2 regions of the Hydrogenophaga sp. OTU3427 genome follow, and region 2 is predicted to be linked to the other one. Evidence: riboswitches for the same ligand, from Rfam matches in the RefSeq annotation. Region 2 holds a riboswitch; the other holds the start of a gene.
What was found. Region 2 has a riboswitch for thiamine pyrophosphate ahead of AAHB17_RS06870 (TonB-dependent siderophore receptor). Riboswitches for the same ligand answer to the same signal wherever they lie in the genome.
Positions count from the first base shown of each region.

Region 1: another riboswitch for thiamine pyrophosphate. It lies ahead of thiC (phosphomethylpyrimidine synthase ThiC); the one in region 2 lies ahead of AAHB17_RS06870 (TonB-dependent siderophore receptor).

Region 1 is NZ_JASATI010000028.1:51,039-65,716, reverse strand. It holds gene AAHB17_RS16245 (peroxidase-related enzyme) at 1-63, opposite strand, end outside; gene pcaC (4-carboxymuconolactone decarboxylase) at 126-497, shown strand; gene AAHB17_RS16235 (hypothetical protein) at 519-686, shown strand; gene AAHB17_RS16230 (methyl-accepting chemotaxis protein) at 780-2,558, shown strand; gene AAHB17_RS16225 (PAS and helix-turn-helix domain-containing protein) at 2,833-3,420, opposite strand; gene AAHB17_RS16220 (CoA transferase subunit A) at 3,505-4,206, shown strand; gene AAHB17_RS16215 (3-oxoacid CoA-transferase subunit B) at 4,217-4,855, shown strand; TPP riboswitch at 4,944-5,054, shown strand; gene thiC (phosphomethylpyrimidine synthase ThiC) at 5,129-7,039, shown strand; gene AAHB17_RS16205 (FAD-dependent oxidoreductase) at 7,043-8,143, shown strand; gene thiS (sulfur carrier protein ThiS) at 8,140-8,349, shown strand; gene AAHB17_RS16195 (thiazole synthase) at 8,352-9,194, shown strand; gene thiD (bifunctional hydroxymethylpyrimidine kinase/phosphomethylpyrimidine kinase) at 9,194-10,741, shown strand; gene glsA (glutaminase A) at 10,815-12,638, shown strand; gene AAHB17_RS16180 (hemerythrin domain-containing protein) at 12,730-13,755, shown strand; gene AAHB17_RS16175 (HDOD domain-containing protein) at 13,763-14,678, opposite strand, start outside.
Region 2 is NZ_JASATI010000008.1:12,546-27,223, reverse strand. It holds gene aat (leucyl/phenylalanyl-tRNA--protein transferase) at 1-207, opposite strand, end outside; gene nth (endonuclease III) at 215-850, opposite strand; gene AAHB17_RS06880 (Bug family tripartite tricarboxylate transporter substrate binding protein) at 864-1,838, opposite strand; gene AAHB17_RS06875 (LLM class flavin-dependent oxidoreductase) at 1,950-2,966, shown strand; TPP riboswitch at 3,028-3,130, shown strand; gene AAHB17_RS06870 (TonB-dependent siderophore receptor) at 3,200-5,383, shown strand; tRNA gene AAHB17_RS06865 (tRNA-Asn) at 5,440-5,515, shown strand; gene AAHB17_RS06860 (DUF1840 domain-containing protein) at 5,608-5,925, opposite strand; gene AAHB17_RS06855 (RNB domain-containing ribonuclease) at 5,960-7,450, opposite strand; gene AAHB17_RS06850 (VanZ family protein) at 7,589-7,978, shown strand; gene dnaB (replicative DNA helicase) at 8,079-9,509, shown strand; gene AAHB17_RS06840 (DUF4382 domain-containing protein) at 9,548-10,741, opposite strand; gene AAHB17_RS06835 (PhoH family protein) at 10,870-12,660, opposite strand; gene AAHB17_RS06830 (peroxiredoxin) at 12,861-13,337, opposite strand; gene AAHB17_RS06825 (Mth938-like domain-containing protein) at 13,476-13,868, opposite strand; gene AAHB17_RS06820 (pyridoxal phosphate-dependent aminotransferase) at 13,951-14,678, shown strand, end outside.

The DNA of each region.
Region 1 (14,678 bases), on a different contig from region 2:
GGCGCGGATGTCCTCGGGCAGGCTGTTGAGGTCGGGCAGCGGGAAGCGTGGGGTCTGGCTCATGGGTGTCTCCGTGTGGTTTGCGGCCAAGTTTATCCTTGGGTTTTTCACTCACGGGGCATGTCATGAACAACGACCAATACGACCGAGGCCTGGCCATGCGCAAGCGTGTGATGGGCGAGGATTTCGTGGCCAGGGCCTTTGGCGGCGCCACCGCTTTCACCCGGCCCATGCAGGACTACATCACCCACAACGCCTGGGGCGACGTGTGGCAGCGGCCCGGGCTGGACCTCAAGACCCGCAGCCTGATCACCGTGGCCATGTTGACCGCCCTGGGCAAGCAGCACGAGCTCAAGGGCCATGTGCGTGGCGCGCTCAACAACGGTGCCACGCCCGAGGAAATCCAGGAAGTGCTGCTGCACGCCAGCATCTACTGCGGCGTGCCGACGGCGGTCGAGGCCTTCCGCAGCGCGGCCGAGGTGGTGGACGGCAGCTGAAAGCCTGAGAGTCTTTCGTCCATGCCCGCCCTGCAGGCCAAAACACGCCGGCTCATCGTTGCAAATGCTCGCCATGGCCCGAGCTATGGCTGCGCTTTGCGCCTCGATCCGACGCGTTGTGACGTGCCTTTCGAGCACGGTCAAAAACTCCCAGGCTCTGATCCGACGGTGGACGTTTGCGAAAACTGATTGGATCGATATCTCTCAATTGGTAAAAATTGTTAGATTGAGCGTTCTTCTGGCGTAGGATCGCCAACCCCGAGGAGACAAGAGGAGAACAACATGCTCAATCGCCTGAGTTTCAAGTCCAAGATCGGCTTGCTGGTGGCCGCTGCCGTGGTGGCGGTGCTGGTGATGGCCGTGACGGCCGCGTTGCAGTCGCGTCAGCAGATCACCGATGCACGGCGGCAGCAGCTGGTGACGGCGGTGCAGGCCGCGCATGGCATCGTGATGGGCTACCAGGCCAAGGCGGCCAAGGGCGAGATGTCGCAGGCCGATGCGCAGAAGGCCGCGGCCGAGGCGGTGGGCCTGGCGCGCTACGGCGGGGCCGATGGCAAGACCGAGTATTTCTACGTCTGGACGCTGGACGGCATGGGCGTGATGCACCCCATCCGCCGCGAATGGAACGGCCAGAACATGATCGGCAAGGTCAAGGACGCAGCTGGGGTGGACATCATCGTCGCGCTCATGGACGGCATGAAGAACAGCCGCGACGGCCAGGCCTTCGTGCCCACCAACTTTCCCCGTCCCGGCAGCACGGTGGCGGTGCCCAAGCTGCAGTACATCCTCAAGGTGGACGGCTGGAACTGGATGGTGGGCTCCGGCCTGTACACCGACGACCTGGACCAGCAGATCCGCCAGCAGGTCGTCAAGGACGCCATCCTGCTGCTGGTGGCGCTGCTGATCCTGGGGGGCATTGGCCTGGTCATCTCGCGCTCGGTCATCCGGCAGATCGGCGGCGAACCAGACGTGGCCTACGCCGCCATGTCCGAGGTGGCCCAGGGCAACCTGGGCGTGCACCTGCCGCCCACCCAGCCGGGCAGCGTCATGGACGGCCTGCACCAGATGGTGGTCTCCCTGCGCCGCCTGGTGGCCGAGGTCCGGACCTCCACCGACAGCATCGCCACCGCGTCCAGCGAGATCGCGCAGGGCAACAACGACCTGTCGCAGCGCACCGAGCAGACCGCCAGCAACCTGGAGGAGACCGCCTCGTCGATGGAGGAACTGACCAGCACGCTGCAGCAGACCTCGGGCAGCGCCCAGACCGCCAACCAGCTCGTCTCCTCGGCGGCGGAGGTGGCGCAGCGCGGCGGGCAGGTGGTGGCGCAGGTGGTCAGCACCATGGGCGAGATCAACGCCAGCAGCCGCCAGATCAACGACATCATCGGTGTCATCGACGGCATCGCTTTCCAGACCAACATCCTGGCGCTCAACGCCGCGGTGGAAGCCGCCCGCGCCGGCGAGCAGGGGCGTGGCTTCGCGGTGGTGGCCTCCGAGGTGCGCAGCCTGGCCGGCCGTTCGGCGGCGGCGGCCAAGGAGATCAAGCAACTGATCAGTGCGTCGGTGGAGAAGGTGGACAGCGGGACCCGCCTGGTGGCCGAGGCCGGCCAGACCATGGACGAGATCGTCAGCTCGGTCAACCGGGTCAGCGACATCATCGCCGAGATCCACAGCGCCTCGGCCGAACAAAGCCAGGGCATCGCCGAGGTGAATCAGGCGGTCGCCCAGCTCGACCAGATGACGCAGCAGAATTCGGCGCTGGTGGAGCAGAGCGCCGCCGCCGCCGACAGCATGCGCGAGCAGGCACAGAGTCTGGCGCAGGTGGTGTCGGTGTTCCGGCTGGGCAACGAAGGCGCAGCCCCCACCATTTCACACGCCACGGTGGCGCGCAGGCCCACGCCCCCCACCGCAACCAAGCCTGCGTCCAAGCCCGCACCCAAGGCGATCCCCAAGCAGCCGGCCATGCCGGCGCCCAAGGCCCGCGTGCAGCCGGCGATCGCCGCGCCGGTGCGTGCCGTGGCCGCCCCGACGGGTGGTGACAAGGACTGGGAAAGCTTCTGATGCGGCTCAGAGCCTGTTCCATGTCTTTTTGGAGATCGCGTTGTGACGCAATCGGGATGAGTTGACCGCACAGGCCCGCCGCATGGGCTCATGCCCATGCAAGGGGATGGGTGGGCAAATCGCCCGATTTCGTCCCAACCCGAAGGGCAAGTGCTTTTTCGGGTGGTCTGCGGCGTTGCAAAGCCTCGGCGGGCCACCGGCCCGCCTGCGTTTTGCGCCTGGCAGCCCATCCCGAAAAAGCACTTGCGCGACGCCAAAAAGACATGGAACAGGCTCAGCCGCCGCTGAGCAGGCGCTGCACCAGGTCGGCGGTACCGCTGGCGCGGTACTTGCGCATCAGCCGCGCGCGGTAGATCTCCACCGTGCGGTGGCTGATGGCCAGGACCTTGCCGATCTCTTTGGCCGTCATGCCCTGCATCACCAGCGCGGCCACCTCGCGCTCGCGGGCGGTCAGGTCGGCCTTGACGGTGCGCCGCGCGCTCAGGTCCTCGAAGCTCCAGATGCCGGCGGCGTGCGGGTCGTGGCGGTCCAGCGAGCGACCGGTCACGTGGCACCAGAAGGTCTCGCCCTTGAGCGGTCCGTCGAGGCGCTTCATGAGCCGGTCGTCGGCGTAGTGGCCCTTGGCGTTCATGATGGGCGCGATGCGTTCGCCGGTGCGCTGGTATTCGTCGGCGCTGGGGTAGAGAATCTGAAAGCTCTGGCCCACCAGCTGCTCGCGGCTGGCGCCGAACATTTCGCACACCGCGCGGTTGCAGTCCACCATGGTGCGGTGGCGCGACAGCACCAGGCCGACCGGCGCGAGATCGAAGGCGAGCTGGTAGTCGATGCCGCTGGAGGCATGGGCGGTACCCGGGTTGGACATTACGAAATACTACGTATGTGAATACGTAGTATCGTAACGGTTCGCGAAATTCCCCCTTCATTTTTCTGACTGGAGACAGGTGGCATGAACAAGATTTACCCCAGCGCGGCCGAAGCGCTCAAAGGCGTGGTGGCCGATGGCCAGCTGCTGGCCGTGGGCGGCTTTGGCCTGTGTGGCATCCCCGAGGCGCTGATCGACGCGCTGCGCGACAGCGGCGTGCAGAACCTGACCGCGATTTCCAACAACGCCGGCATCGACGACTTCGGCCTGGGCAAGCTGCTGCAGACGCGCCAGATCAAGAAGATGATCTCCAGCTACGTGGGCGAGAACAAGGAGTTCGAGCGCCAGTACCTGTCAGGTGAACTGGAGCTCGAATTCACGCCCCAGGGCACGCTGGCCGAGAAGCTGCGCGCCGGTGGCGCCGGCATCCCGGCCTTCTTCACCAAGACCGGTGTGGGCACCCTGGTGGCCGAAGGCAAGGAACTGCGCGAGTTCGACGGCGAGACCTATGTGATGGAGCGCTCGCTGGTGCCCGATGTGTCGCTGATCAAGGCCGACGTGGCCGACCGCTCTGGCAACCTGCGCTTCAACATGACGGCGCGCAACTTCAACCCGGCTGCGGCCACCGCCGGCAAGATCTGCATCGTCGAGGTCGAGCGCATCGTCGCCACCGGCGAGTTGGCGCCCGACGACATCCACCTGCCCGGCATCTACGTGCACCGCATCGTGCTCAATGCCACGCCCGAGAAGCGCATCGAAAAGCGCACCACCCGCGACCGCAAATAAGGAGACCACCATGCCCTGGACCCAAGACCAGATGGCCGCCCGCGCGGCCAGCGAACTGCAAGACGGCTTCTACGTCAATCTCGGCATCGGCATCCCCACGCTGGTGGCCAACCACGTGCCCGACCACATCGAGGTCTGGCTGCAAAGCGAGAACGGCATGCTGGGCATCGGCCCCTTCCCGTACGAAGACGAGGTCGACGCCGACCTGATCAACGCCGGCAAGCAGACCGTGACCACCATCAAGGGCTCGTCCATCTTCGGCTCGGACCAGTCCTTCGCCATGATCCGAGGTGGCAAGATCAACCTGTCCATCCTGGGCGCCATGCAGGTCAACGCCCGCGGCGACCTGGCCAACTGGATGATCCCCGGCAAGATGATCAAGGGCATGGGCGGCGCCATGGACCTGGTGGCCGGTGTCAAGCGCGTGATCGTGCTGATGGAGCACGTGGCCAAGAAAAAGGATGGCAGCGAGGACATGAAGATCCTGCCCGAGTGCACCCTGCCGCTGACCGGCGTGGGCGTGGTCGACCGCATCATCACCGACCTCGGTGTGATGGACGTGACCCCCGAAGGCCTGAAGCTGGTGGAACTGGCCGAGGGCGTGACGCGCGAGTTCATCCAGAGCAAGACCGGCGTGCCGCTGATCTGAAAACGCCCGCCCTCTGGCGAAAATACCCCCCGGCGGCCCGGTGCCGCGCGGGGTGTTTTTTTGTCTGGACACAACACACGCTATGATCCGTCTCGCTCCGGGGTGCACGTAATGGCGTGCTGAGATGGCGAACCACGATCGCCAGAACCGCGAACTTGATCCGGTTAGTACCGGCGTAAGAAGAGCTGCAGTTTCTGAACGGTGACGTGCGTGCGCACGTGCCCGGCCGGGGACGATTGCGGAGCATTCCTTGAACCCAATGGAGTGCCCCACATGAATGCCCCCGACCGTCCTGCCGACCTCGCCGTCGACCGTTTTGCCCGCCTGCTCTCGCTCAGCCGCGCGCCCTTTCCCGCTTCCACCAAATCCGCCCTCACCGGCAGCCGGCCCGACCTGCGCGTGCCCGTGCGCGACGTGGCGCTGACCAACGGCGAGGTGGTCTCGCTCTACGACACCTCCGGGCCCTACACCGATCCCTCGGCCGACATCGACGTGCGCCGTGGCCTGCCCGACCTGCGCGGCGCCTGGGTGCGGGAGCGCGGCGACACCGAGTCCTACGAAGGCCGACTGCGCCAGCTGCTGGACGACGGCGCCCGCCACGCCGAGCGCGACGGCGACGCCATGGCGCAACTGCGCGCCGAGGCCGCCGCGCTGCAGCGCACGCCACGGCGCGCGAAGGCCGGCGCCAACGTCACACAGATGCACTACGCCCGCCGTGGCATCGTCACGCCCGAGATGGAGTTCGTGGCCCTGCGCGAAAACGGCCGGCGCGAATGGATGCGCGAATACGAAGGCGACGCCGCCCGCCAGCAGCGCCTGCGTGGCAACCCCATGGGCGCGCAGATCCCGGCGCTGATCACGCCCGAGTTCGTGCGCGACGAGGTGGCGCGCGGCCGCGCCATCATCCCGGCCAACATCAACCACACCGAGCTGGAGCCCATGGCCATCGGGCGCAACTTCCGCGTCAAGGTCAACGCCAACATCGGCAACTCCGCCGTCACCTCCAGCATCGAGGAGGAGGTCGAAAAACTCGTCTGGGCCATCCGCTGGGGCGCCGACAACGTGATGGACCTGTCCACCGGCAAACACATCCACACCACCCGCGACTGGATCGTGCGCAACTCGCCCGTGCCCATCGGCACCGTGCCCATCTACCAGGCGCTGGAGAAGGTGGGCGGCGTGGCCGAGGACCTCACCTGGGCCATCTACCGCGACACCCTGATCGAACAGGCCGAGCAGGGCGTGGACTACTTCACCATCCACGCCGGCCTGCGCCTGCCCTTCATCCACCTCACGGCCAACCGGCGCACCGGCATCGTCTCGCGCGGCGGCTCCATCATGGCCAAGTGGTGCATCGCCCACCACCGGGAAAGTTTCCTCTACACCCATTTCGAGGAGATCTGCGAGATCATGAAGGCCTACGACGTGAGCTTCTCGCTCGGGGACGGCCTGCGCCCCGGCAGCGGTGCCGACGCCAACGACGAGGCCCAGTTCGCCGAGCTGCGCACACTGGGCGAGCTGACCCAGGTGGCCTGGAAGCACGACGTGCAGACCATGATCGAAGGCCCGGGCCACGTGCCCATGCACCTGATCCAGGCCAACATGGACGAGCAGTTGAAGCACTGCCACGAGGCGCCGTTCTACACCCTGGGCCCGCTGACCATCGATGTGGCGCCAGGCTACGACCACATCGCCAGCGCCATCGGCGCGGCCATGATCGGTTGGATGGGCACGGCCATGCTGTGCTACGTGACACCCAAGGAACACCTGGGTCTGCCCGACCGCGACGACGTCAAGCAGGGCCTGATCGCCTACAAGATCGCGGCCCACGCAGCCGACGTGGCCAAGGGCTTCCCCGGCGCCAGCGCACGCGACGAAGCGCTGAGCAAGGCGCGCTTCGAATTCCGCTGGCAGGACCAGTTCAACCTCGGCCTGGACCCCGACACCGCACGCGATTTCCACGACGAGACCCTGCCCAAGGATTCGAGCAAGGAGGCCCACTTCTGCTCCATGTGTGGCCCCAAGTTCTGCTCCATGAAGATCAGCCAGGACGTGCGCGAGTTCGCCGCCGCGCAGGGCGGACAGGGTGCCGTGGACGACGAGGCCGCGCGTGGCATGGCCGCCAAGTCGGCCGAGTTCCGCGCCGGCGGCGCGCAGCTCTACGTGCCCATCCGCCCGGCCTGAGCCATGGCGCACATCGGTATCGCCGGCGCCGGCCTGCTCGGCCGGCTGCTGGCCTGGCGCCTGCACGCCCTGGGGCACCGTGTCGAGGTGTTCGATCCCGCCGCCGGGCCCGGGCCGCGTTTCCACGCCGACGGGCCGACACCCGCTGGCGACGCCCAGTGCGCCGGCTTCTCGGCCGCCGGCATGCTCAGCCCGCTGGCCGAACTCGACAACGCCGAGCCCGCGCTGGCCGCGCTGGGTTGGCGCTCCATCGGCTTGTGGCGCGCCATCACCGCGGCCCTGCCACGGACGCCCATGCTGCGCGAACAGGGCAGCCTGCTGCTCGCGCACCGGCAGGACCTGGGCGCCGCCCAGCGCGTGCTGGATCGCCTGGCCCAAGCCCGGCGCTCGCCCGCCTGGCGCGCGCCCGATGGCCAGGATGCACCCCAGCCGCTGGACGCGGCGGCCCTGAGGGCTCTGGAGCCGGCGGTGCACGGCCCCGCCCACGCCTGGCACCTGCCGGGCGAGGGCCAGATCGACCCGGTCGCCACGCTGCTGGCCCTGGTGGACGGCGCACCCGGCGTGGGCTGGCACTGGGGCCGCCACATCGCCGAGGTCCACGAGCAGGGCGTGCTGGTGGACCAGGCCGGCGAGGCCATGGCCTTCGAGCACGTTCTCGATGTGCGTGGCTGCGGCGCCCGGCCCCAGGCGCCGGTGCGTGGCGTGCGCGGCGAAACCGTGTGGCTGCACGCGCCCGGCGTGGGCCTGCGCCGCCCGCTGCGCCTGCTGCACCCGCGCCACCGCGTCTACCTGGTGCCGCGCCCGGACGACGTGGTGGTGCTGGGCGCCAGCGAGATCGAAAGCGAGGACCGCTCGCCGGTGTCGCTCAAGAGCGCGGTCGAACTGATGGCCGCCGCCCACAGCGTGGTGCCGGCGCTGGCCGAGGCCCGCATCCTGCGGCTGGACGTGAACCTGCGCCCGGCCTACGCCGACCACGCACCCCGCATCGAGCACCACGGCCGGCGGCTGCGCATCAACGGCCTGTTCCGCCACGGCTGGCTGCTGGCGCCCGCGCTGGTGGAGCAGGCCCTGCGCGAGGCCGGCCTCGGAGAACTCTGCCCATGAACGACACCCTGTCCATCCAACTCGATGGCCGGCCGCACGCGGTCGCGCCCGACACCACCCTGGCCGACCTCGTGGCGGCCCTGGGCCACACACCCGAGGCCGTGGCCACCGCCGTCAACGGCGTCTTCGTGCCACGCCCGGCCCGCGATCAGGCATTGCGCGCGGGCGATGCCGTGCTGCTGTTCCAGGCCATCGTAGGAGGCTGACCATGACCGATACCCCGAATCACACCGACGACGTCAACAACGACATCCACAACGACACCTGGCGCGTCCAGGACACCGTGCTCCAGAGCCGCTTCCTGCTCGGCACCGCCGGCTATCCCTCGCCACGGGTGCTGTGCGACGCCGTGCGCGCCTCGGGCACGCAGATCGTCACCGTGGGCCTGCGCCGCCAGCTCGCGGCCGGCGGCGACAACGGCTTTGTCGAACTGCTGCGCCCGGTGCTGGCCGAGCGCGGTGCGCGCCTGCTGCCCAACACCGCCGGCTGCCGCAGCGCGCGCGAGGCCATCACCCTGGCCCACATGGCGCGCGAGCTGTTCGGCACCCCCTGGGTCAAGCTGGAGGTGGTGGGCGACGAACACACGCTGCAGCCCGATCCCTTCGAGCTGCTGGTGGCCGCGCGCCAGCTGGTGGCCGACGGCTTTGTGGTCTTTCCCTACTGCACCGACGACCTCGTCAGCGCGCGCCGCCTGCTCGACGCCGGCTGCCCCCTGCTCATGCCCTGGGGCGCGCCCATCGGTTCCGGCCAGGGCCTGATCAACCCCACCGCCCTGCGCACCCTGCGTGAGCGCCTGCCCGACACCGTGCTCATCATCGACGCCGGGCTGGGCGCGCCCTCGCACGCGGCACAGGCGCTGGAGATGGGCTTTGACGCCGTGCTGCTCAACTCCGCCGTGGCCCACGCGGGCGACCCCGTGGGCATGGCCGGTGCCTTCCGCGATGCCGTGCGCGCCGGCCGCCAGGCGCGGCGCAGCGGCGTGATGGCGCGCCAGGACTGCGCCGTGCCCAGCACGCCGGTGGCCGGTGATCCTTTCCTGCTGGGGGCGTGATGCAACAACCCCCCGTGATCTGGAGCGTGGCCGGTACCGACAGCGGCGGTGGCGCCGGCCTCAGCGCGGACCAGCGCGCCGCCGATGCCCTGGGTGTGCACCTGTGCCCGGTGGTGGCGGCGGTGACGGCGCAGAACTCGCTGGCCGTCACACGCGTTGAGGCCCTGCCGGTGGACTTGCTGGACGCGCAGTTTGCCGCCCTGGCATCGGACATGCCACCGCTGGCCCTCAAGACCGGCCTGCTCGGTGGCGTGGACCAGGTGCGCTGCGTGGCGCGCTGGGTGGACCGCCTGCGCGAGCGGGCGCCGCTGACCCTGGTGGTGGACCCGGTGCTGGGCGCCAGCACCGGCGCGCCCTTTGCCGACGCCGCCGTGCTGGACGCCTACCGCGAATGCTTGCTGCCGCGCGCCACCCTCGTCACGCCCAACCGCCGCGAGGCCACGCGCCTGCTGGGTCCGGCGGCGTCCGGCCTGGATGTGCCGGCCCAGGCGCAGGCCTTGCAGGCCCTGGGCACGCAGGCGGTGTGCATCACCGGCGGCGACCACCCGCTCGACGGGCAGCGCGCGATCGACTGGATGGCCACGCCCCACGCCAGCGGCTGGCTGTCGGGCGGCCGCGTCGACACGCCTCACCAGCACGGCACCGGCTGCACTTTCGCCACGGCCGCCGCCGCCGCACTGGCACGCGGCTTTGTGGCGGCCGACGCGCTGGTGCTGGCCAAGATGGCCACCGAACACGCGCTGCGCCTGGGGCGGGCGGCCGGGCAGGGCGCGGGGCCGGTGCGGGCGGCGCCGGGTTTTGCGGCGCACACCGAGGTGCCGCTGCTGTCCTGGGGGGTCGAGCCCGTGTTCCACGGCACGTCGGCCCGGCCCGAAGCCCAGCCGCTGGGCCTGTACGCCATCGCCGACAGCAGCGCGCAGCTGCGGGCCGCCCTGGCGGCCGGCGTGCGCACGCTGCAGTTGCGCATCAAGACGCCCGAGGTGCCCACGCCGGCCTGGCGGCAGGCGCTCGCGCAGGCGATCGCCGAGGCGGTGGCCGCGTGCGCGCGGGTGGGCGCACGCCTTTACGTCAACGACCACTGGGCCCTGGCCCACCGCCTGGGCGCGCCCGGCGTGCACCTGGGGCAGGAGGACCTGCTGGCCCTGGGCGAGGACGGACGCGCCGCGCTGCGCGCCAGCGGCCTGCGCTTGGGCGTGAGTTCGCACAGCCTGTGGGAACTGGCGCGGGCCCGCGCCCTGGCGCCCGACTACCTGGCCTGTGGCCCGGTCTGGCCCACGCTGACCAAGGCCATGCCCTGGCGACCGCAGGGCCTGGACAACCTGGCCTGGTGGTCCGCCCGGGCGGGCTGCCCGGTGGTGGCCATCGGCGGCATCCTGGCGGCCGGGCAGGTGACACAAGCCGCACAGGCCGGCGCCAGCGGCGTGTGTGTGGTGCGCGCGCTGGGCAGCGACCCCGCCAGCGCGGTGCCACCCCTGGCCGCCGCGCTGGCGGCGGCCGGCACGCAGGCCCGCCGCGCCGTGCCGGACCTGCCCACGCCCAGTCTCTGAGCGGGTACGCGACTTGCGAAGGACACGGCAGCCGATCGCGGCCCCTGTGTCCTCGTCACCTGTCCGGAGTGCCATGTTGTCCCCCATCGACCACTACCTGCAGGCCTTGCATGCCCGCCTGAGCGATGTCACCAGCGGCGAGCTGGCGAGCTACATCCCGGAACTGACCAAGGCCGACCCGGCCTGGCTGGGCATCAGCATCGTCACCATGGACGGCGTGGCCTACACCGTGGGGGATGCCGACCAGCTGTTCACCATCCAGTCCATCTCCAAGCCCTTTGTCTACGGCATGGCGCTGGCCGACCGCGGGCAGGAGAACATGGCCGAGAAGGTGGGGGTGGAGCCCAGCGGCGACGCCTTCAATTCCATCAGCCTGCATCCCCGAACTGGTGCGCCGCTCAACCCCATGATCAATGCTGGTGCGATCGCCACCACCAGTCTGGTGGCCGGGCGCACCACCGAGGCGCAGTGGGAGCGCATCGAGTCCTCGATCGCGACCTTCGTCGGCCACCCCGTCACGGTCGATGAGTCGGTCTACCGTTCCGAGAGCGCCACCGGCCACCGCAACCGTGCCATCGCCTGGATGCTCAAGAACTTCGGCATCGTCGAAGGCGAGCCCATGGACTCGCTGGAAAACTACTTCCGCCAGTGCGCGATCCAGGTGAGCTGCCGCGATCTGGCCTACATGGCCGCCACCCTCGCCAACGGCGGCGTGCACCCCCTGACGGGGCGGCGCGCGCTGCCGACCGAACACGTGGGCCAGGTGCTCAGCGTCATGGCCACCTGCGGCATGTACGACTTCGCCGGCAGCTGGCTTTACGAGGTGGGCATGCCGGCCAAGAGCGGGGTCGGCGGGGGCGTGATCGCCGTGGTGCCGGGGCGCTTCGGCATCGCCATCTTCTCGCCGCGCCTGGACGCCAAGGGCAACAGCGTGCGTGGCATCGAGGCCTGCCGCCACCTGTCGCGCGATTTTGGCCTGCACATGTTTCAGCAGGCGCGCGACCCGCGCCAGGCTCTGGGCCGGGTCTACACCGGGGCCGATGCGTCCTCGCGCCGCAAGCCGGCGGGGCCGGCGCGCCAGCACCTGATCGACCATGCCCACCGCATCAAGTACCTGTCGTTGCACGGCATGCTGGGGGTCGATGGCGTCGAATACGTCATCCGCTGCATGCTGGGCATGGCCGGCGACACCGACTGCTTCATCCTCGACATGAACCAGGTCTCGGGCCTGGCCGAGAGCGCGGCGCAGATGCTGCACGAGGTCCGTCGCGCGCTGGCGGCCGATGGCAAGCCGGTGGTGTGCTCGCGGGTGCACCGGCGCGCCGCCATCCTGCAGCCGCTGGCCAAGGCGGCGCGCAACCTGGACCGCGGTTTCCTGGTCTTCGAGGACAACGACCTGGCGGTGGAATGGTGTGAAAACCGCCTGTTGCAAGGCCTGGGCGCGACCGAGGAGCTGGCGGTGCCGCTGGCCGAGTCGCCGCTGCTGCGGGGCTTCAGCGACGACTTGCTGCGTCTCATGGACACCCACATGAGCACCGAAAGCTACACCGCCGGCGACTCCATCCTCAAGGCCGGCGAGGCCGGCGATGGCCGCATTTTCTTCATCGAGACCGGCCGCGTCAGCATCCTGGTGCCGCTGGACGACGGCGGACACCAGCGCATCTCGTCGCTGGGGCCGGGCATGGAGTTTGGCGAGATGACCCTGCTGGGCCAGACGCAACGCACCGCCTCGGTGGTGGCCGACAACGACGTGCGCTGCCGGGTGCTGCGGGTGAACGACCTGGAGCGCCTGGCGCAGCAGGCGCCGCAGGCCAAGATCCTGCTGCTGGAAAACCTGGCCAAGGACCTGGCGGTCAAGCTGCGCGGCGCCACGCAGTGGATCGCGGCCCTGGCCTGAGCGTCCGAGGCGTCGGCAGGGGCGCGTATTATGCGCAGTGACCGCCGCGCAGCGCCTGCCGCGTGGCCCCGCCACGAGGAGACCGCCCGCCATGCAATTGTTCGTCTGGGACCACCACTTCAGCACCGGCCTGCCCGAACTCGACGAGCAGCACCGCGCGCTGATCGATGTCTTCAACCGCTTGCACGACACCCTGTTCCATGCCGGTGTCGGCCACGAGGACCGCGACGCCGCGTTGCGCCGCGCCTTTGACCGGCTCATGAACTACGCGCGGGCGCAGTTCACCGCCGAAGAGACGCTGATGCGCGAAGCCGGCATCGACGAGCGCCACCAGGTCAAGCACCGGCGCCAGCACGAACAGTTCATCATCAACCTGCGCGAGATGTGGAACGGTCGCGAGACCCAGATCGACCTGCACGGGCGGCTGATGGGTTTCCTGGTGTCGTGGATCGGCCTGCACGTCCTGGGCGTGGATCCGTCCATGGTCCGCCAGCTGCGTCAGGTGCAGGCCGGGCGGGCCGCGGGCGATGCCTACGAGGACGAGCCCGGCGTGTCCGAACAAGGCCAGCGCGCCCTGCTCAACCTGGTGGGGCGCCTCTACATGGAGTTGTCGTCGCATGCGCGGGCACGCGACGCCGCGCTGGCCGCGGCCGATGCCGTGGCCGCGAGCGCCCAGGCCCTGCAGGAGCAGCTGGCCCGCCAGGGCCACTACGACGAAGACCTCAAGGCCGCCAACCCGCGCCTGTTCGAGAACCGGCTGGAGGAGGAGGCCGCGCGCGGTTTCCGCAACGAGTCACCGCTGTCGCTGCTGCTGCTCGACTGGGGCGACGCGTCCACCAACAACGAGGCCGACTTGCTGCGTGACGTGACCCATGCCGTGGCCGCCGAGATGAAACGCACCACCGACCTGGTGGCCTGCCTGGGGCCGCAGCGGGTGGCGGTGCTGTTGCCCGACACGCCTTACGAAGGTGCGCTGGCGGCCGGCCACCGTGTGGCCGCGGCCGTGGCCTCGCTGGGCCCGGTGCGCATGGGCGTGGCCGGCGCGGTGCCCCGGGCGCGTGGGTATGGCGCGGTGTTGTTGTCAGACGCCGAGGCCGACCTGCGCGCCGTGGCCTGAACGCGGCTCAGGTCGCCTGCGTGCGCGAGGCCAGGAAGGCCGACACGCTGGCGACGTTGTCCGGCGTGGTCAGCAGGCTGCCCAGCGTGGCCAGCCGGGGTGAGCGCAGGTAGCCCTGCAGGTGGTGCAGCTCGGCGCGCTCGTCCTGCGCCAGGTCGATGCCGGCCAGCGTGTCGAGTCCGCCGCAGGCCATGCGCTCGCCGAGGCGGGCGCAGAGGTAGGCCACGGCCTGACGGGGGGCTTCGGCGGCGTCCCGGGCCTGCGATACCGGCGCCATCAGCACCTGTTCGATCTGGCCCACGCCCTCGACGATGCTGGACGGCAGCTCCCACTCCCGCATCAACAGGCGTCCGATTTCGGGCGCGCACAGCCCCAGGGTGGCCTGCTGCGCCCGGTAGCGCTGGGGCAGGTCCAGCGACAGGTCGGTCATCTCTGGGCGCCCCCGGCCTTGCGCCAGCGCGGCCACCGCCATGTGGCCCACAAAGGACAGCACGACCTGGGTCACCAGGGCACCGGCCTCGGACAGCGGCAACTGCTTGGCCAGCCGGGTGCACAGTTCGCTGGCCAGGGCGCTGGCCGTCCAGAGCTGTTCGAACGCGCGCCGGGTGTCGGCGTTGTCGGCCTTGAAGGACTCGTCCAGCATGTACTGCAGGCTGATGCCACGCACCGTGTTCATGCCCAGAAAGGTGATCGCCTGGCCGATGCTCGTGACGGTCTTCTGCAGGCCGTAGAGCGGCGAGTTCACGGTCGACAGCACCTTGGCGGCGATCACCGGCTCGCCCAGCACCAGCTCGCTCATCTCGCTGGACGAGGCGGACGCGATGAACTCGGGCGAGATCAGCCGGTGCAGCGAACGCGGCGGACGCGGGATGCGGCGCAGCTCGGCTTGCAGTGCCTCCCGCTGCGCGGGCGGCAGGGTGTCG
Region 2 (14,678 bases):
GTCGGGGCTCCACCACAGGATGGGCTGGCCTTCGCTGAACCAGGGAAAGATGCCGTGGGCGTAGGCCCGGCGCAGCGTGGGCGCATCCAGGGCGCCGCCGGCCGCCAGCAGGCCGGGGGCCGGTGCATCGGCGGCCCAGGCGGTGTCCACCGGCGGAAAGTCCTGGCCGGGTTCCAGCCAGGGCAGGGCGGGGGCACGGCGCGTCATGTGGGGCTCACGCGGTGGTCTTGGGGCTGAAGTCGCACACCGCGGCCACCGCACATCGGTGGCACAGCGGCTTGCGCGCCTGGCACACGTAGCGCCCATGCAGGATCAGCCAGTGGTGGGCATCCACCAGGTAGGCGGGGGGGATGCGCTGGAGCAACTGCTGCTCCACCGCCAGCGGCGTCTTGCCCGGCGCCAGGCCGGTGCGGTTGCCGACGCGGAAGATGTGGGTGTCCACCGCCATGGTCGGCTCGCCAAAGGCGACGTTGAGCACCACGTTGGCGGTCTTGCGGCCCACGCCGGGCAGGGCTTCCAGGGCCTCGCGCGTGCGAGGTACCTGACCGCCATGCCGGTCCACCAGGATGCGGCAGGTCTGCATCAGGTGCCTGGCCTTGCTGCGGTACAGGCCGATGGTCTTGATGTGGGCCTCCAGGCCTTCGAGCCCCAGGTCCAGGATTTTTTGAGGGGTGTTGGCGACCGGGAACAGGCGGCGCGTGGCCTTGTTCACGCCCACATCGGTGGCCTGGGCCGAGAGCAGCACGGCGGCCAGCAGCTCGAACACGCTGGTGTACTCCAGCTCGGTCACCGGCATGGGGTTGGCCGCCTGCAGGGTGGCGAAGAAACGCTCGATGGCGGTCTTGTTCATGGTGGTGTTCGCGTCAGTCCAGCTTGGCGCCCGATTGCTTGACGGCGGTGGCCCAGCGCGGCATTTCCTGGGCCAGGAATCGGGCGAAGTCGTCCGCGCCCAGGAAGGCCGGGTCGGCCCCCTGGCTGATCATGCGGTTGCGCAGCTCGGCCTGACCCATCACCTCCTTGAAAGCGTCGCTGAGGCGGTTGACCACGTCCTTGGGTGTGCCCGCGGGTGCCAGAAAGCCATAGAAGCCCACGACCTCGAAGTTCTTCAGGCCACTTTCAATGGCCGTGGGGATGTCGGGCAAGGCGGGGTTGCGCTCGCGGCTGGTCACGGCCAGGGCCCGCACCTTGCCCTGCTTGTGGTAGTTGGCCGCCTGCGGGATGGACTCGGCCATGAACTGCACCTGGCCGGCCATCAGGTCGGTGAAGGCGGGTGCGCTGCCCCGGTAGGGGATGTGGACCATGAACAGGCCGGTCTGCGACTTGAACATCTCCGGCACCAGGTGGCTGATACCGCCGTTGCCGGCCGAGCCGTAGTTGACCTGGCCCGGCCGGGCGCGGCTGTAGGCGATGAACTCCTGGAGCGTGCTGACCGGCAGTTTGGGGTTGACCAGCAGGGCCAGCGGCTGCATGGCCGTGCGGGCGATGGGCGTGAAGTCGCGCAGCGTGCCATAGGGCAGCTTGCTGTAGAGCGCCGGATTGATCACCATTACCCCAGTGTTGGCCAGCATCAGGGTGTGGCCGTCGGGGGTGGCCTTCATGACCTCCTGCGCGCCCACGGTGCCACCGGCGCCGGCCTTGTAATCGATGACCACCGGCTGGCCCAGCACGGCCTGCAGCTTGTCCGACAGCAGGCGCGCGTGCTGGTCCAGCGGGCCGCCAGCCGGGAAGCCCACCACGATCTTGATGGGGCGTTCCGGGAAGGCGGCCTGGGCCAGGCCGCTGGCGGCCAGGGCGTAGGCCGCGAGCGCGAGGCGCAGGGGGCGGGGTGTGCGTGTCATCGTGTCTCCGGTGTGGGTGGGGCATGTCCGGCTGGATGATAAACACGCCACACCACAAGGCTTTGTGCCGCGCGGCGGCGGGCCGCGCGCGCGCGCGGGACAATCCTCCACATGAAGACACTGCAGGACATCTCGCTTTCCATGCTGGACCTCGTGGCCGTGCGCGAGGGCGGCAGCGTGCGCCAGGCACTGGACATTGCGCTGCGCACGGCGCAACACGCCGAACGCCTCGGCTTCACGCGCTACTGGCTGGCCGAGCACCACAACATGGTGGGCATCGCGAGTTCGGCCACCGCCGTGCTGGTGGGGCACATCGCCGCCGGCACCGAACGAATCCGGGTCGGCTCGGGCGGCATCATGTTGCCCAACCACGCGCCGCTGGTGGTGGCAGAGGCTTTCGGCACCCTGGCCGAGCTCCACCCCGGCCGCATCGACCTCGGCCTGGGCCGCGCACCCGGCACCGACGGCCCCACCATGCGCGCGCTGCGGCGCGACCGCGTCGAGAGCGAAGACGATTTCCCGCGCGACGTGGCCGAACTGCAGCGCCTGCTGGCCCCGGCCGAGCCAGGTCAGCGCCTGGTGGCCATGCCCGGCGCCGGCACCAACGTGCCGATCTGGCTGCTGGGTTCCAGCCTGTTTTCGGCCCAACTCGCAGCCGAGCGTGGCCTGCCCTATGCCTTTGCGTCGCACTTCGCCCCACGCCTGCTGCTGCAGGCGTTGAACGTCTACCGCAGCCATTTCCGGCCGTCGGCCACGCTGGCCCAACCGCACGTGGTGGTGGGGGTGCCCGTGATCGCGGCGCCCAGCGATGACGAGGCCGACTTCCTGGCCAGCAGCACCTACCAGCGTGTGCTGGGCATCCTCACCGGCGACCGCCGGCGCCTGCAGCCGCCGGTGGCGGGTTTTTATGCCGGTCTGCCGCCGCAGGCGCGGGCCGCCATCGACGACTTCCTGGCCGCCGCCGCCATCGGTGGCCCGGACACCGTGCGGGCGCGCCTGAGTCACCTGGCCGAACTGACCCAGGCCGACGAGTTCATGCTGGTCAGCGACGTGTTCGATCCGGCGCTGCGCCTGCGTTCGCTCGACATCGTTGCCCAGGTGATGCGCGAGCCAGCCGCCGCCCACTGAGGTTTCAGACCAAGACCGCGGGCCGGCGCCCGTTTACAATCCGGACACACGCTGCTGCAGCGTGTTTCGCTAGGGGTGTTGTCGGCCGACAGGCCGGCGACTGAGAAAGTCCCTTTGAACCTGATTGAGGTAATCCTCGCGCAGGGAAGCAAACGCAGACGCCGGGCACCGCGCCCGTGGACACCGCTCCAGCGCCTCGTCAGCCGACCTGCCATCACGCGACCACAGACGCCATGGCACACATCCGATTCCGCCCCCGTATCACTTCCCGTCATCTGGCGCTGACGCCGGTGGCCGCCGTGTGTGCGGCCTTGCTCGCGCCGGCCGCCCAGGCCCAGACCGCGGAGCCCACACAGACGCTGGCACCGGTCACCGTCAGCGAAGGCAACGCCGCCCGCAGCGCCGACGTGGCAGGCCTGGGCGACGCGCCGCTGGCGCGCACGCCCATCAGCGCCACCGTCATCGAGGCTGCGCAGATCGAGTCCAGCGGCGCGCGCAGCGTGCGCGACCTCTACAAGCTCGACGCCTCGGTGTCCGACTCGTACAACGCGGTTGGCTACTGGGACTACGCCACCGTGCGCGGTTTTGTGCTCGACCCCAAGTACAACTTCCGCCGCGAAGGCCTGCCCATCAGCGCCGAAACCGTGATCGGCCTGGAGAACAAGGAGCGGGTGGAAGTGTTCAAGGGCACCAGTGGCATACAGGCCGGCACCAGCGCGCCGGGCGGGCTGATCAACTACGTGGTCAAGCGCCCGACCGAAAAAGACCTGCGCAGCCTGCGCACCGAAGTCACCAGCGAAGGCGGCGTGCTGGCCCATGTCGATCTGGGCGGCCGGTTTGGCGCGTCGCGCGAGTTCGGCTACCGCTTCAACCTGGCCGGTGAGCGCATCGGCAGCCATGCCGACAACGCCGACGGCCGCCGCCACCTGCTGGCCCTGGCCATGGACTGGCGCATCAGCCGCGACAGCCTGCTGGAGGTGGAGTTCGAACACAGCCGCCGCAGCCAGCCGGGCGTGCCCGGCCTGAGCCTGCTGGGCAACCAGCTGCCGGCCGCCAACCCCTTCATCAACATCAACAACCAGCCCTGGAGCCAGGACGGTGTGATGCGCAACTTCAGCGGCAGCGTGCGCTTCGAGCAGGCGCTGGCCACCGGCTGGAGCTGGACCGCCCAGTTGGCCACCCAGCGCCTGCGCGCCGACGACCGCCTGGCCTATCCCTACGGCTGCTACGACGCCGCCAGCGGCGACTACTACGCCGACCGTTACTGCCCCAATGGCGATTACGACCTCTACGATTTCCGCAGCGACAACGAGCGCCGCACCACCAGCGCCGCGCAACTGGCCATCAAGGGCGAGCTCAAGGCCGCCGGCCTGACCCACCGCCTGCGCTTTGGCCTGCAGGCCAACCGCCACACCGACCTGGGCCAGCCGCAGGCCGACAACAACGCAGCCGTGGGCACGGGCAACATCTACACCCAGCCCACGCTGCCGGCCGACCCGAGCTACTTCGACCCCTACACCAACCTGCGCGAGCGCAGCACCGAGCTGTTCGCCTACGACGCCATCGAATGGGCGCCCGGCGTACAGACCTGGCTGGGCCTGCGCCACACCCGCCTGTCGCGCAACAGCGTGCGCAGCGACGGCTCGCGCGCCACCGACTACCAGCGCAGCGCGACCACGCCCTGGCTGGCCGGCAGCTGGCAGCTCAACCCCGCCGACATGCTCTACGCCAGCTGGGGCCAGGGCCTCGAATCGGAAGTGGCGCCGGGCCGCAGCCGCTACACCAACGCCGGCCAGCCGCTGCCCGCGCTCAACAGCCGCCAGTGGGAGTTCGGCTTCAAACACGACGACGGCCGCGTGCGCTGGAACGCCAGCTTCTTCGACATCACCCGCCCGCTGTTTGGCGATCTGGGAAGCTGCGACATCGAGGCATCCTGCACCCGCCAGCGCGACGGCGATGCCCGCCACCGCGGCATCGAGCTGGGCGCCGGCACCCGCGTGGGCGCCTGGAGCCTCAACGCCAGCGCCACGGCCCTGCAGGCGCGCCGCCGTGGCAGCGGCATAGACCCGAGCCTGAACGGCCAGACGCCCACCAACGTGCCCGAGTGGATCCTGCGCGCCTCGGTCGGCTACCGCATCGCGGCGCTGCCCGGCCTGACCGCGCTGGCCAGCCTGTCGCACGAAGGCCCGCGCCATGTGCTGCCCGACGGCTCGGTGCGCCTGCCGTCGTGGACGCAGGTGGACGCCGCGCTGCGCTACGAGACCCGTCTGGGCAACCAGCCCACCACCTGGACGCTGGGCGTGGACAACCTGTTCAACCGCCGCTACTTCAAGGAAGCGCCGTACCAGTACAGCCACGTCTACCTGTTCCCTGCGGCGCCGCGCATCGTCCGCCTGACGCTGCAAACCCAGTTTTGAAAAAGTTGGACCCCCTAGCGAAAACCTCAAAAATCACGCTATAATTTGAGGCTTGTTCCCCGATAGCTCAGTCGGTAGAGCGCCGGACTGTTAATCCGTAGGTCCCTGGTTCGAGCCCAGGTCGGGGAGCCAAAAACTCGAACGAATCAAGCACTTATCGCGCAAGCGGTAGGTGCTTTTTTCTTGGGTGGTTGACCTTCCTGCGCGTGACCGCATCGCCAATCTCAGACGCCCCAGACCACGGGCTTGTGTGCATCCTGTGCCAAGCGCAGCATCTGCAGAAATGGCGCGAGCCGCTGCGTGAGTCCCACGCTGGGCTCCATTGGTTCGCCGTCCTCGTCTTCGGTGTCCTGCGGCGGCACGGTCAGGGCGCGGTCGGCCATCGCCGCCGCTTCCAGCGCGGCGATGGCTTGCGGCAGCTGCTCGGCGGTGATGATGCCTTGTCGGGTTGCGTCCTTGCCCAGCAGCCGCAGCACGGTCTGTCCATCGGCCTGCAGCATGGTCAGATCGGCCGTGGCTTGCGATTTGAATCGGTACAACATGGGGCCTCCTGGTGGTGGTGATGGGCATGCCTGTTCAGGCCGGATGTCGGTCCTCGATGGCGGGCACGAAGTCGATGAAGCCACGCTCCACCGAGGTGGACACCAGCCGCACACGCACGGGCTGGCCGACCTTGAAGCCGGACACCGGGCCCGTCAGGCGCCCTTCGGCCGGCGGTTCGAAGATGCGGACCCAGACCCCCTTGTCGCCGCTGCCGGTCACCAGGCCGTCGAACAGCTGGCCAATGCGCGCGTGCAGCAGCAAGGCCGCTTCGGATTTGCGCATCTGGCGCTCGACCTTTTGTGCCGCGTCTTCCTGCGCCGTGCAATGGGCAGCCAGTTCGTCGAGTTCCACGTGGGAGTAGGGCGGCTTGCCTCCCGACAGGGCCGCCTTCAGCAGGCGCAGGGTGATCAGGTCGGGATAGCGGCGGTTGGGCGCCGTGGAATGCATGTAGGCCAACACCGCCAGGCCAAAGTGCCCGATGGCCGGACCGCCGGGGCGCTCCACCACGTACTCGCCGGAACCCATGAGCTTGACGATCACCAGCGACAGATCGGGAAAGCGCAAGGGGTCTTCCCGGTGTTGCCGGGCCAGGAAGGCTTCCAGCGCCTTGCCGTCGGGCTCGGTGGGCAGGTCCACGCCATAGCCCTTCACCACCTCGACGATGCGCTGCCAGCGCTCCGGTGAGCGCACCACGCGGCGCAGGGCGGCGGCGCCGCGGTCGGCCAGGAAGCGCGCGGTGCAGCCGTTGGTGGCGATCATCAGTTCCTCGATCAGCTGACGCGCCCGGTTCTGGGGCTGCTGCTGGATGGTGGCAATGCGCTGGCCCACAAACTGCGCACGGGGCTGGAAGGTTTCGAAATCCAGTGAGCCCTGGGCGCGGCGCAACACGCGCAGCTTCTGGGCCACCTCGTCCTGGGTGCGCAGTTGTTGCGACAGGCCGGGCACGCGCTGGGCGGCCGCGGGCAGGTCGGCCTCGCCTTCGATCCAGGCGGATATGGCGTCGTAGGCCAACTGCGCGTGGTTGCGCACCCGGGCCCGGTAGATCGACGAGCCGAGCAGCACGCCGTCTTGCGAGAAGTCCATTTGCGTCACCATGGCCAGCCGGTCCTGGTCGGGGTTGAGCGAGGTGAGGTCGGTGCACAGGCGCTCGGGCAGCATGGGAAAAATGCGTGCCGAGGTGTAGACGGAGGTGGTGTTCAGCCGCGCGTGCAGGTCCACGGGCGAGCCCTTGTGCACCAGGGCGTCAACGTCCGCCACGGCCACCAGGATGCGCACGCCGTGGTGGGGCAGCGGCTCGCACAAGGTCAGCTGGTCGAGGTCGCGCGAGTCGTCGTTGTCGATCGAGCACCAGGGCAGCGAGGTCAGGTCGCGCACCGCGCTGCTGTTGTCGGTGGCGGGGCCGCGCAAGGCCGCCACCTGTTGTTGCACGGCGTGCGGGAACTCGGGTTCCAGCCCGCGGCTGAACATGGCCCAGGCCGCGATCGTGGCCAGTGTGGAGCGTTGATCGTTGAGCGCGTGGCGCATGGCGGCTCCAGTGAATGGTCTGTCTGATTCTGCACCTCGGCGCCCGTGCTGTCACGCGCTGAACGGCCCCGCTGTAAAGCTTGTAAGCGATGGCCGTCCCACCGGCTTGGCCACGCGCTGGGCGTTTACCATCCGCGCATGTTCCGATCTGCATCCCTGCTTGTCTGGCAGCGCCGCTGGGCGCTGTTGTTTGGTGGCCTGACGCTGGTCACGGCCTGTCTCTCCTTGGTGCCGGTCCAGCAATTGCCCAGCAGCATCCACTTCTGGGACAAGGCCCAGCATGCGCTGGGCTTTGCCGCCCTGGGTGGCGTGGGACTGCTGGCGTTCCCGCAGCGTCCGCTGCGCCTGCTGGGCGGCCTGATGCTGTTCGGCGTGGTCATCGAGTTGGCGCAGGCCGCCACCGGCTGGCGCGAGGGCGACTGGCTCGACGGCATGGCCGATGGCGTGGGCCTGGCGGTGGGCGCGCTGGCCTGGCTGGGGGCGCGTGGGTGGCTGTCGCGGGCCGCCGACCGTCGCCCGGGCGCCTGATCCACCACTTTCACACACCTCGCGCACGGCTTGCCCACAGACTTGTCCACAGGCGGGTCGGGGTGGCTGGCATAAGATCGCGGTTTGCTTGAGAACATCCATGCCCTCTGCCATTCCCAGTTCGTTTGAACCGCTCGAAGAGACGTCCTACAGCGGCGGCGACCACCAGGTGGCGCAGCTGCGCATTCCGCCGCACTCGATCGAGGCGGAGTCGAGCGTGCTGGGTGGCCTGCTGCTGGACAACGGCGCCTGGGACCGCGTGGGCGACCTGATCAAGGACAGCGACTTCTACCGCTACGAGCACCGGCTCATCTTCACGGCCGTGGCGGCGCTGGTCAACGCGTCCAAACCGGCGGACGTGATCACGGTCTTCGAGCACCTGCAAAGCCAGGGCCGCGCCGACGAGGTGGGCGGACTGGGCTACCTCAATTCGCTGGCCCAGTACGTGCCCAGCGCGGCCAACATCCGCCGCTACGCCGAAATCGTGCGCGAGCGAGGCATCCTGCGCAAGCTGCTGTCGGCCAGTGACGAGATCGCCACCAACGCCTTCAACCCGCAGGGCCGGGCGGTGGCCCAGATCCTGGACGAGGCCGAGCAGAAGATCTTCAACATCGGCGAGGAAGGCTCGCGCATGAAGCAGGGTTTCCAGAGCATGGACACCCTGGTGGTGCAGCTGCTGGACCGGGTGCAGGAGATGGCCGACAACCCGGCCGATGTGACAGGTGTGCCGACCGGCTTCATCGACCTCGACCGCATGACCTCGGGCCTGCAGGCCGGCGACCTCGTGGTGCTGGCGGCGCGGCCCTCCATGGGCAAGACCGCGTTCGCCATCAACATCGCCGAACACGTGGCCCTCAACGAAGGCCTGCCGGTGGCGGTGTTCTCCATGGAAATGGGCGCCTCGCAACTGGCGGTGCGTGTGGTGGGCTCCATCGGCCGCATCAACCAGGGCCATCTGCGCACCGGCAAACTGACCGACGACGAGTGGCCGCGACTGACCGAAGCGATCGAGAAGCTGCGCACGGTGTCGCTGCACATCGACGAGACACCGGGCCTGACCCCCAGCGAACTGCGCGCCAACGCGCGGCGGCTGTCGCGCCAGTGTGGCAAGCTCGGTCTGATCGTGGTGGACTACCTGCAGCTGATGAGCGGTTCGAGTTCGGCCGGGGGCGACAACCGCGCCACCGAACTGGGTGAAATCTCGCGCGGCCTGAAGATGCTGGCCAAGGAGTTGCAGTGCCCGGTGATCGCGCTGTCGCAGCTCAACCGAAGCGTGGAGCAGCGCACCGACAAGCGCCCCATGATGAGCGACCTGCGCGAATCGGGTGCCATCGAGCAGGACGCGGACATCATCATGTTCATCTACCGGGACGAGTACTACACCCGCGAGGCCTGCAAGGAACCGGGCGTGGCCGAAATCATCATCGGCAAACAGCGTAACGGCCCCACCGGCACGGTCAAGCTCGCCTTCCTGAACGCCCTCACGCGCTTCGAGAGCTTGGCGGCCGGTTACGGCGGCGGCGACTTCTGAGCCACAGCGGCCACGGTCCGGGGCCGCCGTTTGCTGCTTCAGGGCGCGAAACTGAAGTTCACCACTGCGTCGGCACTTTCGAGGTTGACCGGCGCGCTTTGCGTGGGTTTGCCCGTCACGAAGGCATTGACGGTGTAGCGCGCCGCCGTGGTGGTGTCGGGTGTCCAGAGCAGGGCGGCTGGCGGCGCCGCGTAGGTGGCCTTGAGCCCGGGCTGGGTGGGCAGCGAGAAGGCATAGGCGCCCGTGTCTGCGTCCACCGGCCGCGCGCCCCATTCGATGGTCGTGCCCAGCAGGGTCTGCCACGGCGCGACGATGGCGTCGGGTATGGCGGGACTGCCGGTGGTGCCCACCAGCCCGCTGACCTGGCGCATGCCGCTGGACAGCAGGACGATGGGGCTGGTGCTGGTGCTCACGGTGGTGACGCCGCTGGTGCTCACCGGCACGCCGGTCAGCACCATGGTGGCACGGTTGGCCGCGCTGACCACCAGGTCGTAGGTCCCCGCGGGCACGGGCGACAACACAAAACCGCCTTGTGCCGTGGGCACGGTGCTGCGCACCACCACCCCCGCCTGCTGCAGCGACACCGCGGTGGCGCTGCTGTCACTGACATTGCTCAACTGCCCGACCACGGCCAGGCCGGTCGTGACCCGAGGCAGCACGGCCACCACCGGTTTGAGGTTGAAACGCCCGGAGTTGCCGCGTGGCACGACCGATTTGCAGGCATCGAAATCGATCACATAGTCGGCGATCTGGCCGGCCGCCACCGTCATGTGGACTTGCAGCTTGAGACCGGATTGCTGGGCGCTGGGGGTGTCCAGCGCGGTTTCGCTGCCGCCGGTGGGCACGACCGAATTGGCCAGCGGTGCGCCGCCGCTGTTGCTGGCGAGCACCAGGCGCAGCTGGGAATAAGTGCCGGCGGGCAGCGGGGTGCTGCCCAGTTCCTCCAGCACGCCGTTGGTCAGGTTCAGCAGGTTGACCCGGCGCGCGGGCGACAACACGATTTCCTGCCACTGGGCTGCGCTGTCGCCGGCCGTGGCACTCTGGTGGACGCGCACACGGTCGACCGTGACGTTGACCTGGTCGTAGCCGCAGGCGGGTGCATCGGTCAGTGCCAGGCGCATGGTGCCGGTACCGCCACCGTCCGAGCCGCCGCCACAGGCCGCCAGCAGAGCAAGTGAGGCAATTGCCACCCAATGGCGGGTTCGAGGTGGATTGGCGATCCATGTTTTCATGTGTTTCTCCTCAGTGAAATAGGTTCTGAAAACTGTGCCACAGGGTGAATTGCCAATTTGTCAGAAATTGTGCTGACTGGAAACAAAAAAACCCGGCCAGGCCGGGTTTCAGGAGGGGTGGGTGGCAGTCAGAGCACGTCGCTGGCGAAATCGGCCAGGCGCGAGCGTTCGCCGCGCGCCAGCGTGATGTGGCCACCGTGGGGCCAGCCCTTGAAGCGGTCGACCGCGTAGGTCAGGCCGGACGAACCTTCGGTGAGGTAGGGCGTGTCGATCTGTGCCAGGTTGCCCATGCAGATGATCTTGGTGCCGGGGCCGGCCCGTGTGATCAAGGTCTTCATCTGCTTGGGCGTGAGGTTCTGTGCCTCGTCGATGATGACGTACTTGTTCATGAAGGTGCGCCCACGCATGAAGTTCATGCTCTTGACCTTGATGCGGCTGCGGATCAGCTCGTTGGTCGCCGCGCGGCCCCATTCGCCGGCGTTACCGCCGTCGCCCTTGGCCAGGAACTCCAGGTTGTCGTCCAGCGCGCCCATCCAGGGGCCCATCTTTTCCTCCTCGGTGCCCGGCAGGAAGCCGATGTCCTCGCCCACGCTCACGGTGGCGCGGGTCATGATGATCTCGGTGTAGCGGCGGTCGTCCAGCACCTGGGTGAGGCCGGAGGCCAGGGCCATCAGCGTCTTGCCGGTGCCGGCGGTGCCGGCCAGGGTGACGAAGTCGACCTCGGGGTCCATCAGCAGGTTGAGGGCGAAGTTCTGCTCGCGGTTGCGGCTGCTCACGCCCCACACCGCGTTCTTGAGGTGGGTGTAGTCTTTCAGCGTCTTGAGCACCGCGGTCTTGTCGCGGATCTCGCAGACGCGGGCGTACAGCGGTGGCTCGCCCGGGGCCTCGAAATAGACGAACTGGTTGATGTGGAACTGCGTCACCGTCGGGCCGCTGACGCGGTAGAAGGTGTGGCTGCCCTGCTGCCAGCTCTCGATCGTTTTGCTCTGAAGTGTCCAGAAATCGCCGGGCAGCGCCAAGGCGCCCGAATACAGCAACTCGCCGTCGTCCAGGGTCTTGTCGTTTTCGTAGTCCTCGGCGGCCAGGCCCAGGGCACGGGCCTTGACGCGCATGTTGATGTCCTTGGACACCAGGATGACTTCGCGGTCGGGGTGGCGCTGGCGCAGACCCTCGACCACGCCCAGGATCTGGTTGTCCGCCTTGCCCTGGGGCAGGCTGCCGGGCAGGGCGTAGTTCAGGGGCTCGGTCTGGAAGAACAGACGGCCCTTGGCGCCGTTGTGACCGGTGCCCGAGAGCGAGATGCCCTTGACCATGTCGCCACCGTCCTGGGCCACCAGGGCGTCCAGTGTGCGGCTGCTCTGGCGGCCGTTGCGGGCCACCTCGGTCATGCCCTTCTTGTGGCCATCGAGTTCTTCCAGCACGATCATGGGCAAGAAGATGTCGTGTTCCTCGAAGCGGAACAGGCTCATCGGGTCGTGCAACAGCACGTTGGTGTCGAGGACGAACAGGCGCGGCTTGCCGTTGCGCTTGGTGGTGGTCGTGGTGCGGGCCTTGCTCCGAGGGGCCGGTGCAGGGGCCGCCACCGGGGGGGCGTCAACGCGGCTGACCACCCGCTCGGGAGCCGCCGGGGTGGGCGTGCCGGTCACCGGTTCTGCTGGCACCGCGGTGGTGCGTGCCGGTTTGGTGCCGCCGCGTTTGCCACGGGCGGCGGGCACGGCCGACCGCTGGTTTGCCTGTTGCGCCGCCGGGTCCGCGGGGACGCTGGCTTGGCGGGCGGGCGGTGCGGGCTGCCGGTCGGCGAAGCTGTCGTCGCTGAGTTCGTCGTCACGCTCGTCGGCCAGGGTGGCCGTGGCATGGGTCTTGTAGGCGTCGGAGGCCAGCAGGGCGGCTTTGCGTGAGGGAGCGGGGGGCAGTGGCATGTGGCGTGGTGTTTTGTCAGGACCTGAAAAACAAAAAGCCGTCAGGACAACCTGACGGCTTGTGTGGGGGAGAGGGGAACCGACGGCTCAAATCTCGGGGGCATGAATTCATTATGCACGAGCGCCGTGGCGGGCCCGTGGCGCTGGCGACGCTGTCGGTTCTAAACGACAAGGCCCCGTGCAACGGGACCCAGGTGGCATCAGGCGGCCTTTTTGAGGGCCTTGACGGCCTTGAGCACTTCTTCCACGTGGCCAGGCACCTTGAGGCCGCGCCACTCTTCCTTCAGCACGCCATCGGGGCCGATCAGGAAGGTGCTGCGCTCAATGCCCTTGACCTTCTTGCCGTACATGATCTTGTTCTTGACCACGCCGAACATGTGGCACATTTTTTCTTCGGTGTCGGCGATCAGTTCAAACGGCAGTTCCAGCTTGGTCTTGAACTCGTCGTGCGACTTCATGTTGTCGCGCGACACCCCAAACACCTGGGCACCGGCCTTCACAAAATCCTTGTACTTGTCGCGGAACTGCATGGCTTCGGTGGTGCAGCCCGGGGTGTTGTCCTTGGGGTAAAAATACAGCACCACGGTCTGGCCGAGGTGACTCTGGTTGCTGACCTTGAGGGCGCCAGTGGCAACGGCTTCGAATTCAGGAATGGGTTTGTTGACAACGACGGCCATACTGTGGGGACCCCTGGGTAGGTTGGTTTGATTCGTCGGATTCCCTTGGGCGGCGCCCTCGCGGCAGGCTCAGTGCGCTCTACCGCCGGCGCTCGCCTGGACCAGCGCAAGGCCGGTCAGCAGGAACAATCTGCTATTTTAACCGGTTTGGCCGCCGGTCTCGGCTTCTATCAGCAGGGCAACCACCACGCGGCGTCCTTCGCCCGCCAGGATGTTGTAGGTGCGGCAGGCGGCGCGGGTGTCCATGGTTTCCACCCCGATGTGATGCTCCACGAGCGAGCGCAGCAGCGCCGGCGCCGGAAAACGCAGGCGCTCGCCGCTGCCGAACACCACCAGTTCCGGGCGCAAAGCAAGCAATTGCTCGAAGTGTTCGGGCGTCAGGGCCTCGAAGCGGTCGCAGTGCCAGTCCAGACGGTCGCCCCGGGCGCTGACCACCAGGCTGTGCGCCACCTGCTCACCATTCACCGCCACCCAGCCGGGACCGTGCCCCGTGATGGCGAGGGTGTCAAAACGATCAGGCTGCAGTTTCATGGGGTGAATGGGCCGGTGGTGGGGCGGGGAGGCCGGAAAAGTATGGTGAAATTATAGGTTTCGCCCTATCCCCAGCCCCACCATGAGCCAGCGCCCCATCCTCAAATCGGCCAAATTGGCCAACGTGCTTTACGACGTCCGGGGCCCCATCGTGGACGCGGCCAAGCAGATGGAGGACGAGGGGCAGAAGATCATCAAGCTCAACATCGGCAACCTGGCGCCGTTCGGCTTTGATGCGCCCGAGGAGATCCAGCAGGACATGATCCGCAACCTGCCCAATTCGGCGGGGTACTCGGACAGCAAGGGCATCTTCGCGGCCCGCAAGGCGGTCATGCACTACACCCAGCAGCAGGGTGTGCACGGCGTCACCCTGGACGACATCTACCTGGGCAACGGCGCCAGCGAGCTGATCGTGATGGCCGCCAACGCCCTGCTGGACAACGGCGACGAGCTGCTGGTGCCCTCGCCCGACTACCCGCTGTGGACCGCCGCCACCAGCCTGTCGGGCGGCACGCCGGTGCATTACCGCTGCGACGAGGCGGATGGCTGGCAACCCGATCTGGCCGACATGCGCGCCAAGATCACGCCGCGCACCAAGGGCATCGTGGTGATCAACCCCAACAACCCCACCGGCGTGCTCTACAGCGACGAGCTGCTCAAGGGCATCGTGGACCTGGCGCGCGAGTTTGGCCTGGTGGTCCTGGCCGACGAGGTCTACGACAAGGTGTTGTACGACGGTGTGAAGCACACCGCCATCGCCAGCCTGTCCACCGACGTGCTGACGCTGACCTTCAACTCCCTGTCCAAGGC